3 regions of the Halobacillus sp. B29 genome follow, and region 2 is predicted to be linked to each of the others. Evidence: riboswitches for the same ligand, from Rfam matches in the RefSeq annotation. Region 2 holds a riboswitch; each other region holds the start of a gene.
What was found. Region 2 has a riboswitch for thiamine pyrophosphate ahead of ACTWP7_RS00735 (ABC transporter substrate-binding protein). Riboswitches for the same ligand answer to the same signal wherever they lie in the genome.

Region 1: another riboswitch for thiamine pyrophosphate. It lies ahead of thiW (energy coupling factor transporter S component ThiW); the one in region 2 lies ahead of ACTWP7_RS00735 (ABC transporter substrate-binding protein).
Region 3: another riboswitch for thiamine pyrophosphate. It lies ahead of thiT (energy-coupled thiamine transporter ThiT); the one in region 2 lies ahead of ACTWP7_RS00735 (ABC transporter substrate-binding protein).

The regions. Positions count from the first base shown of each region.
Region 1 covers NZ_JBQQCM010000005.1:209,653-213,899, reverse strand. Annotated here, with positions in the region: gene ACTWP7_RS08865 (PucR family transcriptional regulator) at 1-1,536, shown strand, start outside; gene ACTWP7_RS08860 (DUF3221 domain-containing protein) at 1,574-2,101, opposite strand; TPP riboswitch at 2,199-2,308, shown strand; gene thiW (energy coupling factor transporter S component ThiW) at 2,389-2,877, shown strand; TPP riboswitch at 2,883-2,990, shown strand; gene tenA (thiaminase II) at 3,037-3,726, shown strand; gene thiD (bifunctional hydroxymethylpyrimidine kinase/phosphomethylpyrimidine kinase) at 3,723-4,247, shown strand, end outside.
Region 2 covers NZ_JBQQCM010000001.1:155,164-159,410, reverse strand. Annotated here, with positions in the region: gene ACTWP7_RS00745 (NAD(P)/FAD-dependent oxidoreductase) at 1-901, shown strand, start outside; gene ACTWP7_RS00740 (ATP-grasp domain-containing protein) at 955-1,899, opposite strand; TPP riboswitch at 2,046-2,157, shown strand; gene ACTWP7_RS00735 (ABC transporter substrate-binding protein) at 2,299-3,294, shown strand; gene ACTWP7_RS00730 (thiamine-binding protein) at 3,309-3,602, shown strand; gene ACTWP7_RS00725 (ABC transporter permease) at 3,599-4,247, shown strand, end outside.
Region 3 covers NZ_JBQQCM010000004.1:163,427-167,673, forward strand. Annotated here, with positions in the region: gene ACTWP7_RS07055 (phospholipase D family protein) at 1-1,421, opposite strand, end outside; gene thiT (energy-coupled thiamine transporter ThiT) at 1,548-2,114, opposite strand; TPP riboswitch at 2,196-2,294, opposite strand; gene ACTWP7_RS07065 (alpha/beta hydrolase) at 2,385-3,137, opposite strand; gene ACTWP7_RS07070 (SDR family oxidoreductase) at 3,195-4,034, opposite strand.

The DNA.
Region 1 (4,247 bases), on a different contig from region 2:
GAATTTGTACTGAGTACCGGGGTGGGCTGCGGAGACGATATAACGGCACTTGAGGAATATGTGAAGGATGTTATTCGTGCAGATGCTTCAGCTCTCGCTTTTGCTACAGGACGATATCTTTACAAAATCCCGGACCGCATTCTGAAAATAGCAGAGGAACACAATTTCATGATTATGGAAATTCCATGGGAGGTGAGGTTCGGAGATATTCTGCAGGATGTTCTTCGTTTAATAAGTGAAGAAAAGCAGACCGGACAGCAGCGAGCCGAAACCATCCGACAGGAATTGATTAATTGTGTATTGAATGGCAAAGGATTGCAGGAAATCACCACGATTCTTTACGATAATACTCATATTCCTGCTGCTATCAGTGATCATAATAAACAAATCAGGGCTAATCAGCAATTCGACCGTTATTTTCTGGACGTGCTGAACGGAAAAGAAAACGAAGCGTTTCAACTCGTTTCTCCCGAGCCTTTTAGTGATCATCCATTAGTTCATTACATTGAAAAATATGAGATTGGTCCGCATTTTTGCTATCAGCTGACGATCCTTTCGAATTATAAAAAGCAAGGATATCTGCTGTTTAAGCCAGAGGAGGACCATGAATTGTCATGGGTGGATTTATCGATTTTAGAGCATACGTTAACGGCCTGCGCTTTATATTTTGTAAAAGAAAACGCAATCGAAATGACCGAAATCCGCTTGAAGGATAACTTTCTGCTAGAACTTGCCAAAACCGAAGTCGATATCGATAAGTCGCTCCTGGCAAAAGCTCACCTCCTTGGATATGATTTAGAGAAACCATATGTATGTCTCGTAGGGGATATTCGATTTAAAAAGCAGGTTGATGGTCCCGTAGGTTCAGAGGAACATTCGGTCCAATCTTCCTCCATGCACAGCCGGAACTACTATATTCAAAAGGAAGTGACACATGCAGGCGATGTGCTGAAGCGTCAGACGATGACCACTTTTGATGAAGGGGAAGTCATTGTTTATATAGAAGCGGATGCCAAGACATACACGGAGACAGCCAATCAGTTTCTTGATCTTGTGGAGCGGCGCCTTCACGAGTTACTTGCCGGTATTACGATTTCCTGGGGAGTCTCCTGCCATAAAGATGGCCTGTACAACTTCCACCAGAGCTATGAAGAGGCCGCTACCGCTTTAAATATCGGGCGCCAGAAACATGAAGATGGTGACCGCACTTTTTTCAGTGATACACGAATGAATCGCTTGTTAATGGCCCTATCACACGAAAAGGAAATTGAGTTTATTGTCCAGAATACCTTGGAGAAACTAATTGAATATGATCAGCGAAGACAGACCGACTTAATTCATACGTTCATTGTTTATAACAAATACAACAGTAACGTAAGCCAGACGGCCCGTGCCTTAAATCTTCACCGCCAGTCGTTGCTGCATCGCTTAAGGAATATTGAACAATTAACAGGGCTTTCCTTATTGGATGCAGATGATCTTTTCCTCCTGGAGCTCAGTGTGCGATTATGGATGTTGAAGAAAATAGAAAAATGAGCGCTTCTTCTGCAAAGGAGCCGCTCATTTTTATTTATTATCTGTCGGCGACGATTGTTTCTAAGTCTTCGTTCCTTGAACCAATTCTAGTTAATTGAATCTCCCATACATCCTCTTCCTCAACATAAGAAATCATCTTTACGGCTAAAAGTTTGTCCCCCGGAATCTCCATTAGAGCTTTAGACAGAGCCTCAGAAGCTTCTAAATCTGCACCCTCTACATGGCTCATTTCGAGAACCGTCACTTCTTCTGCTTCTGCCTGAGAAGGGAAGGATTCACGGACCCCATTTTTCACCCACACTTCTACTTGTTTCCCTACCCAGCGGTCTTTAGGAGCGCCTGAGACCCACATCGCATTCGCAGTACTGTCAGAATTAGAGTCCAAGGGGGAGACCACTAGGATTTGGTCCTTTTTCTGCTCCATAACAAATCCAGTAATTTCAGGAGGCGCAGGATTTTCCTGTTCGGGTGATTTTTTGGAATCACTATCAGAATTAGAAGTTGGTGCAGAGCCGCACCCGGCCAGAATCAAAGCTATGAAAAATATGCATCCCCAAGCTTTCATGGACTTGCCTGCCTTTCTATTTGGATTTTTGAATAATTTTCCATGACATCTATCTTTAACTTTGTTATAGTGTAAAACAACCAAGTGAATCTATGATTATAACTACTAGGGGAGCCTAAATAGGCTGAGAGGAAAGCAAAGAAGCATTCCGACTCTTAAGAACCTGATCTGGTTAAGACCAGCGGAGGGAAGTAGTCTACTATTTTTTATTAGACATTACCCTTTTAAGTCAGGTCCTTCCCAGGATCTGGCTTTTTTATTTTTCCCCTACGGAAGGGAGGACAGACATGAACAGAACAAGATTACTAACGACAATGGCTGCTTTCGTTGCGATTGGAACACTTGGTGCTCAGCTACTATGGTTTCCAGCAGGCGTGGCAAAGGCTTATCCAGTCCAGCATGCGGTAAATGTGATGGCAGCTATTACACTTGGTCCTTTACCGGCTGTAGCCATAGCTTTTATGATCGGTCTCTTACGAATCCTCCTGGGGTTAGGTACCTTGCTGGCGTTTCCTGGAGGAATGATCGGTGCTTTTCTTGCGGGTATCTTATACAAATGGATTCAGAATAAAATGGCAGCCGTTGCCGGTGAAGTGCTTGGTACCGGAGTTATTGGAGCCTTATTCGCTGTTCCATATGCCAACTTACTCATGGGCAGCTCATCTGGAGCTCTGGTATTTCTTCCATCTTTTTTAGTCAGCAGTATATCGGGCGCTATGATAGGATGGATCATCGTCACAAGAGTTAAATTGGAAAAATATATCTTACAACCATAATACACGGAATCTACTAGGGGCGCGAGTGTTCGCTGAGATAAGGAAATAAATTCCTTGGTCCCTTAACACCTGATCTGGATCATGCCAGCGGAGGGAAGTAGTAAGCAGCCCCACTCTCTCCCTCCCTTAGTAGCTTCCGAAAAATCAGGAGGCATATTCATGTCATTTACAGAACAGTTAAGACAAGAAAATCATGATATATTTGAAAGAATTTTTCATCATCCTTTTGTTGAAGGGATTGGAAATGGTCGTCTTCCCTCAGAATCTGTTGCTCATTATATAAAAGCAGACTACGAATATTTAAATGCGTTTATGCACATTTATGGAGTTGCAATTTCCAAGTCTTCGGAGCGTGAAGATATTCAATATTTTAACGAACAGGTTAATTTTGTTCTTCATAGTGAAGTACACCCCCATCATAATTTGTGCGAGTATATCGGCATTCGGTACGAGGATCTTCAAGGTTACCCGCTCCCTCCAACGGCTGATCATTATGTGAAGCATATGATGTACCATGCTCAAATGGGAGGTCTTGGTGAAATTATTGCCGCACTGCTCCCTTGTCCTTGGACTTATTTAGAGATAGGGAGATATTTGATGGAGGAGTATGAGCCTGACCAAGATCATCCTTTTTCTCCCTGGATAAAATTCTATGCCGAAAGCGAGATGCAAATTCTGACGGATCATTTACGAAGCCGGCTGGATCATTTAGCTGAACAGGCTTCAGAAAAAGAACTCAATCGTATAAGAGATGCGTTTCGGAAAAGCTGTCAGCTGGAATGGTCTTTTTGGGAAATGGCTTATACATGTGAAGAATGGATTGAAGGAAAGGCGGTGGATGTTAAATGAACCACGTTCCATGCGCACTGACTATTGCAGGTACAGATCCAAGCGGAGGAGCAGGTATCCAGGCAGATTTAAAGACATTCCAGGAATTAAAATGCTACGGGATGTCCGTGATCACATCTGCTGTAGCTCAAAATACAACAGGGGTAAAGGATATTCACCATCTTCCCCTTGATTTCCTGGAAAAACAACTGCAGTCTATTTCTGAAGATATGCCGGTCCAAGCCTTAAAAACAGGAATGATCGCTCAAAAAGATATGATGAAAGTAATAGCCGAGTGGATCCCGCAGATCAACGCTTATTATGTAATGGATCCTGTTATGATTTCTCAAAGTGGTGATTCATTAAGTGAGGAAGAATCTCGGGAGGTGTTACGAAAACAGCTGCTACCTTTAACGTCTTTAGTAACCCCTAACATCCCGGAAGCGGAAGAAATAACCGGGGAAAGGATTGAAACGGAGGAAGATATGAAAGAAGCAGCTGAAGCTATCGTTAAGAACTTCGGAGCAGGTTCAGCCTTAGTC
Region 2 (4,247 bases):
GTCAGATCGTCATGCCCGTGTGGACTTTCCAGAACATGATCAAGTGGAGTATGTATTTGACGAGATCGAAAAAATTGATGTTGAAAACGAAAAGGTTCTAATGAAGAACTTTGCCTATGACATCGAGTACGATTATCTTGTAATCGGCCTTGGATGTGAGGACAATTATCACGGAATTGAAGGCGCAAGGGAGTTTACGGAAAGTGTACAATCTTTCTCCCAAGCCCGAAGCGCAGGCTACTCCATTAATAATTTGGGAGCCTACGGAAAAGTGACGATTGTCGGAGCGGGATTAAGCGGTATCGAAGTGGCTTCAGAAGTACGCGAAAGCCGTTCTGATTTAAACATTCGCTTGCTCGATCGTGGTGAGACGGTACTGAAAGCATTCGACCATAAAATTCAGAAGTATGTAGAAAAATGGTTCCATGAGCATGATGTGGAGGTCATTCATAACGCGAACGTAGAATACGTTGAACGAGACGGCGTTTGCAATAACGGTCTCTGCTATATGAATGATGTTACGGTCTGGACAGCAGGTGTGCAGCCGAATTACCTGGTTAGAGAGCTTCCTTTTGATAAAGATATTCAAAATAAGGTTATTGTAAATGATTACTATCAGGTTCCAAGCCACCAAAACGTTTACGTGATCGGAGACTGCGCATCTGCCGAACACTCTCCAAGTGCTCAATTAGCAGGACAACAAGGAGAAAAAGTAGCGGAAGTCATATTGGCCTTTCTTAAAAATCGTGTACCGGTTCCTCCCGGCGAGGTTAAACTAAAAGGCGCTTTAGGTTCTCTTGGTAAGAATGATGGCTTTGGCAACATGCTTCAAAAACCGATGACCGGTGTTTTACCAAGGCTCGCCAAATCAGGAGTTCTCTGGTTAAGCAAACGTCATTAAACTAATTTCTATTTAAGAAAGCCATTTTCCTCAGAGGAAAATGGCTTTCTATATTAAACGCGTACTGGTTCCAGCAGGCGCCCTAAATACTTAGCAAGCTCAAGCATTCCGTACACGCCGGCTTTTGCTTCCGCATCCGTGTTATAATTCGTGTTCGTGTTCACATCGTAAGCATATAAGTTCCCATCTTGATCTTGAATAGCTTCAATAGCGGCCACTTGGATATGATTTGCCTGTAGAAAAGCTTCGAAGTCGTCAATAATTGCTGGACGGTAATTTTCCAGAATTTCAAATTTTGCTTTTTCCTCTGATTCTTCTGCATCGGTTGGGCAGAACTGATCCTCAATCGAGCACGCATCAGCCGGGCACAATTCAAATCCTTCGGACGTGTCTACTTTCACTCCATAAAGAAACTTCCCGTTTACGAACTCATGACGTACGATATACGGCTCTGGTGCTTCGATATACTGCTGAATTAAGGTGATACCATCGACAGGTTCTTCAAATCCAGAGCCTTTCACATATTCCTGAAGTGCTTCTTTAGAATGAAACAGCTGTACGCCCTGTCCTTTACCAGCACGGTTGTGCTTTGTGATAAATGAATCCATTCCCAGCTTATCTGCAGCTTTCAATATATTCTCTTTCCCAACAGCTGAGATCGTTTTTGGAGTGCGGATCCCTTGTTGATTCAGTGCCATGTATTGATTCACTTTACTTATTTCAAGGTTCAATGCTTCTGTTCCATTTACGACCGTCCTGCCGTAGCGTTCCAGCCAGGAAAGGACTGCCCCAGCAAATTCAGGAGCATAACGGTGGTTTCTCGTGTGAGAGGATGCACTGATCCGATTATAGAATATCCCTTCCGGCGGCTCTTCTGTTAAGTCTAATGTACCTTGATCCAGGTGCCATAATTCATATGGCAGTTCTAATTCTTCTAAACGTTCTGTTAAGTGAACGGTCCACTCATCGTTCTCGTGAAGTACATAAATTTTACTCATAAAAAGGAACTCCCTTTCTGTAATAACGATTTCTTTTATCTTAACATAAAAAACCTATCTGTTTACTAGGAATAAGATTATAGTACTTGCTAAATCTACTTCGTTATGGCACAGTAAAATTATAACGTTGTTCATCAAATTGAATAGTTTCAATGTAGGGGGACCAGTGTAGCTGGTTGAGATTGTATCCTTTAATGATACTGACCCTTAGAACCTGAACTGGTTGATACCAGCGTAGGAAACATAAGTAGCCGATATTTCTGATCGATTACTATATATGCACCCTAGGTTATGGTACCAGGGTGCTTTTTGTATGGATTAAACTCTGGAATACCACCGCCGGTTCTTCCCTCTACTCTATTAATCTCTCTGATGAACATATAATTGGGAGGGAATCAATTGAAAAAAATAATCATCCTACTCATGACGGCTTTAGCAGTAACTAGCTGCTCATCCAATGACGGGAAAAATGAAGAAGCTTCAGCCAAGCAAGAGGAAACGAACTCGGTCAAACTGGTACTGGACTGGACGCCTAACACCAACCACACCGGAATTTATGTGGCTCAAGCTGAAGGTTTTTTTAAGGAGCAAGGACTGGATGTGGAAATCATGCTTCCAGGTGAAGCGGGTGCCGATCAGCTTGTCGCCTCGCAAAAAGCAGAATTTGGGATCAGCGCTCAAGAAACATTGACAGAAGCTCGTATTCAGGACATTCCTGTGGTATCAATCGGAGCTATTATCCAGCATAATACGTCAGGTTTTGCCTCTCCCAAGGATAAAGGCATTACCTCTCCAGCTGATTACGAAGGAAAGACGTACGGTGGTTGGGGGGCTCCTGTAGAAGAAGCGGTCCTCTCTTCTCTCATGCAGAAAGAAAATGCGGATGTTTCTGAGGTTGAAATTGTAAATATGGGAAATACGGACTTTTTTACGGCCGTAGAACGGGATATCGATTTTGCCTGGATTTATTACGGGTGGACAGGTGTAGAAGCCGAACTTCGAGGACAAGAACTTAATATGCAATACCTAACGGACTACTCTGAGAAGTTGGATTATTATACACCTGTTTTAACGACGAGCGAAACGATGATAAATGAGAATCCTGAGACTGTACAAGCATTTATGGCTGCTGTCTCAAAAGGATACGAATTTGCGATCGAAAAACCTGATCAGGCGGCTGATATTCTCATCGAAGCTGTGCCGGACCTCGAACCAGAGCTGGTAAAAGCCAGTCAAGAATGGCTGTCACCTAAATATAAAGATGATGCAGATCAGTGGGGCATTCAAAAGGATGAGGTCTGGAGCAATTACGCCGAGTGGATGTACAATCATGACTTACTTGAAGAAAAACTGAAGGCTAATGAGGCATTTACGAACGAATTTTTACCAGAATAAAGGAGGAAAATGAGATGTCTAATTCACTTGTCAGCATTCAAATCATACCCAAAACCGAGAAGAACGAGGATGTTATCCCTTATGTGGATCATGCGATTTCACTCATTGAAAAATCGGGGCTAAAGTACGAAGTCCACCCTCTTGAAACAACGATCGAAGGAGAGCTCTCCACCATTTTTGGTTTAATCGAAAAAATGAACGAAGTTATGGTTGAAAAAGGGTGCAGCAATGTCATTTCTCAGATTAAAGTTCTTTATCAGCCATCAGGAGCTTCGATGGATGATTTAACATCGAAATATCGAACATGACTGAAAGATTCATCAAAGGATGGAGGCCCGTTGCGGTTCTCCTCCTTTTCATTCTTTTATGGGAGCTTTGCACTCGTTGGTTTGACCTCCCTAGATGGCTCTTACCACCCCCTAGCTTAATTATGGAAACAGGCATAAACGGCTGGGCGGGTTACGCTCCCCACCTTTTTTCAACCATTTTTTTAACTTTTACAGGATTTATGATTGGGATTATGTTCGGGATATTACTCGCGGTCTTTCTTCACCTGCTCCCAGTAGTAAGAGAAGCCTTGTATCCCTTACTCATCTTGTCACAAAACATCCCGATCATCGTCCTTGCTCCTTTGCTTGTCATATGGTTTGGATTCGGGGCTTTACCTAAATTGATTATAATCGTACTTGTCTGCTTCTTTCCTATTGCGATTGCAGCCATGGATGGTCTTCGTCAGACAAACCCTGAATGGATGCATTATATGAAAATGGCAGGTGCTACGAAGGGACAGATTTTCAGGAAACTGGAATGGCCAAACGCCCTGCCGGCTATTTTTTCAGGGGTGAAAATATCCGCAGCCTACAGTGTCATGGGCGCTGTTATTTCGGAATGGCTCGGGGCCAATAGAGGCATAGGAGTCTATATGACACTCGCTTCTTCCTCTTTCCGCACAG
Region 3 (4,247 bases), on a different contig from region 2:
TGCAGATGATACGTAATGTAGCGAACAAGAGTTAAGTTCCCTTTGTATTCCTCATAGTCGGCTGTGTAATGGCCGCTGTCATTATTCCAGATCCGATCGAAGTATTGGTCTACCTCTTGAAAAACGTCCTCTTCTGAATTCCCTTTAATCACCACATCCGCTTCCAGGTTTAAATTCGCCAGATTACGGCGGGTGTAATTCGCAGAACCCCCGATGATTACACTATCGCTTCCTTTATTAATATACAGCATTTTGGCATGGTACTGTTCAATATTGACATCATACCAGCGTAGGTTAATGTTGTTATTTCCAAGCCGCTGCATTTCCGCTGCTACCGGCAGGTTAGGAAGTCCAGGTTTCTCATGGCCGAAGGACTTTTTATTCGGATCCATCACAATATTGACGGTTGCCCCTCGATCCGCTGCCTTGTCCAGAAGGTCTATAATTTTGCGATCCGACAAGTAGTACATGCCGAGCCACACTTCATCGCCTTCTCCCGCTTTTTTCAACTCTTGCTGTATCGAGCGATAGATTTTTCCTTCCGTAACAAACTGAGCCGTTAAGTTACCTTCCTGTTTCTCCCAGGAGCGGTTTTCATACGCTGGGAAGTCAGCTTCTCCAGAATAATTGACCACAGCTTCCTCTGCCTCTAAGATATCTTTAATAATCGGACCTTCCATCTTAAACGCTGCATTCTCATGATAGCCACTTGCATCATGAGGGTTGGCTGTCGAAACCATAGCCGCATCCTCTGTAACGAGCAGCTTTCTATGATTGGCTTTAATATTCAGCAGTTTTAAATATGAGCGCAAGGTAACATCCGGTGCTTCTTTAGCCAGTGGGTTACCGATCCAGCCTTCTCCTTCTGTGCCTGTCCAGGAAAAGAACAGACGCCAGATGCTGGAGTAGACAGGGTTTGAGTCGCGCAGTTTATTCAAATTTGTTAAAACCACATCTACCCCAGCATCTTCCAGACGGCGAATGGTCTCCGATTCATAGGATCCATAAATCGTGTTAATCTGATCGGTAATAAACACAACTTTAAGATCCGGAACTTCTTCTTTCTGACGGACAATGGCGTTTACCAGATTCTCTGAAATAGCAGGAAAATCTTTCTCTCCATTCGTGTAACCATTAAATAAAAACATGTCTGCGACAATAAAGTCATCCGCTTCCGCAATCGTGTTATTTAACTCCTGAAAGATCTGCCTGTCGTGCACCGTTTCCCCTGATTCATTCTCATAAGTCAGATCGTAAAAGAACTCAATATCATCCATGGAATGAACATCTCCCTCATACGAAACTCCTTCAGGAAGAGCCTTCCAGGATGTGTGATAACCAATCGTAATAGAAAGTATGAGTATAAATGCCAATATAATCCAAAAGACCTTGCTTTTATGTAAGTTCTTAAGTTTCTTCACGTTACGGTCCCCCTTTTTAAATACTTTACAGTTTAGCCCTAATCCTTTTGGCTCAAACCTGGTAAATAATAGGTGGATCCACCTAAAAACCCTGACTAGAAAGAGGGACTCTAGTCAGGGTTTTATTTATCTTACGATTAACTTGGGACGCTTCACAAAGAGCAGGCTGACAACAAGGGCACTCAGGATAAAGGCAGGGAGCATATAGCCGCCATTGTAGAGCAGAGAATATAACCAAACAGGCTGACCTTCTGGTGCAAATTTCCCGTAAAATATAATACCGGCAATGAAGTGACCGATAAACCTAAGAGAACTGCCAATAAGACAGCCGATAGCTATCCACATGACTAACGACTTTTTATGATCTTCTTTAATCGAATTCCACAATGGTTTCGCTACTACTCCTGCAAGACCAATGACCGCAAATGCCAGAATGTAGTCGATCACGGTTTGCATAGGAGTGATAATGATGGCCCCGGTCAGGATCTGATAGAATCCCAGTAACAATCCGGTTAACACTCCGCCTCTCACACCCCAGCGGAAGGCCATAATAAAGACCGGAACCATGGCAAATGATATCGATCCGCCCTGAGCCCACAATTTAAAGGATAGAAACGGAATAATATCTAGCAAGATGGCAAGGGCTGAGAAAATCGCCACTTCTACCATAAATAATACTCGTCTATTTTGCATTGTATCCTCTCCTTTTAAAGACACAAAAAAAGCAATGCCAAAGGGAAGCTTCCTGATGGAGGATTCCCGACTGCATTGCACCATCAAAAAAGCCGCCATCCCTGCGCCAGTATTAACTGACAGGTTCGAAGGGTCTGAACATCGTTCACTCTCAGCCGGAGGGCTCCCCTTGAAGGCTTTATACCGTTACTTTTCTTGATATTCCATATTATAGTAGTTTTCCGTTAAATCTTCAACTAATCTTTCTTTTACCCAATGGCGATCTGATGGTTACCCCATTGTCTTGGCGTACATTTCAAAGAATTCCAGACTTCGCTCAATAATTAAGTCTTGATCATGGTCGAGCGTAGCCACATGGTAGCTGTTTTCTAAATGGACAATTTCTTTATGTTCAGAAAAAACGGAGTCAAAGATCATCTCTGAATTATGAGGCGGAACCACATGATCTTCATCCGATACAAAAATTAGAATCGGACAATGAATATCTGACATCCCTTCTTCCACCTGGGTCATTAAGGTAAGCAGCTGATTGACTGAACGTACAGGCGTTCTCTCATAAGCCAGCTCTTCCACTTCCGGATTTTTAATATCGGAACCAATCGCATCTATAAAACGCTCTTCCATAGCGACCGTTCCTTCCATTGCTGGAATTTTAATAGCCGCATTAATAGGAATCACGCCTTTTATGTCTGGGAATTTCTTTGCGATATGAAGAGCTAGTGTACCACCCATGGATAAACCAACCACAAAAATCATGTCGCAACGATTTTTCAGCCAATGATAGCCATCTTCCACTGACTCGATCCAGTCCTCATAAGAGGTGGTTTCCATATCTTCAGGTGTTGTTCCGTGACCTTTTAATCGCGGAGCACAAACGGTGTATCCTTCTTTTGCATAAGCTTCCGCCAGAGGTCTCATACTTTGATTCGTGCCGGTAAATCCGTGAGAGATGAGGATACCTACTTCATTCCCTTCGAAGCGGATTTCCTCTGCTCCTTTTAATATGATTGGTTGTTCTGCCATGACCGATCTCCCCTTTCATTTCCTTCTGTACTGTTACCCAGATTTTGGATTACGAAACTAGGAGGATTGTATTTGGCTCAGAATCAGCTTTTCAAGCCATGCCCAGGGCAGCACCCTTTTCAGGATAATATTGAACCTGACACCGGGGCCGATCGGGTATCTCAGTCTGGGTAAGTGGTCTTTGCCGGCAAGCCTGGTCATGAGCCGGGACACATCACCAGGGTCACTCCGTTTCCCCTGCTGCATGGCTTTCCAAAGATCTTTCATGTAATCGGCGTATGGGGATTCAGGATTGTGGGCCTCCTCAGGAAGTTCCATCCCGGAGGACCAGATATTCGTCTGATAGGACCCTGGCTCAATTAGTGCTACATCGATGCCGAATGGTTTCATCTCGAGTCTCAGACTTTCTGAAAATCCTTCCAGTGCATGCTTGGATGCAACATAGGCGGATAATCCCGGAAAGCCTATTAAACCACTCACACTACTGACATTCATGATCTTTCCGCTTTTCTGCCGTCTCATGATTGGCAGAATGGCTTGGGTTACACGAATGACGCCAAAGAGATTCGTTTCAAATTGACGTCTGTACGCTTCAATAGGAACTTGTTCAACAAATCCACCTAAAGCGTATCCTGCATTGTTGACTAATATATCAATTCGTTCCGTTTGCTGCACTCGATTTTCAAATTCAAATAATGAGAAAGAATCGGTCACATCAAGTGGCCAGACTTCAATGCGTCGAGTAATTTCTTCATCTATATCTCCTGAAAAAAATGCCTTAGCTTTATCCATATTTCTCATAGTTGCGATCACGTGAAATCCTCGTTCTGCGCACTTTACGGCTGTTTGAAAACCAAAACCGCTTGAAGCACCCGTTATTAAAACTGTTTTTTCCATCCTATCGCCTCCTAATCAGCGTCTTTTAGAATTTCTATAAAGCCAACATGTTCCCCTTCTTTTCATAACCCCGTTAAGTATTTGCTAATTTGATAACTTATTCAGCTAAAGGAACGTTTAGTGGAAGACTCAGTTTCGAGATAACTTGGGCCCGTTGCCTAAAATCGATGAGGGTGGCTACGGAAACAACTCGACTTGTTCCATCACCCAGAC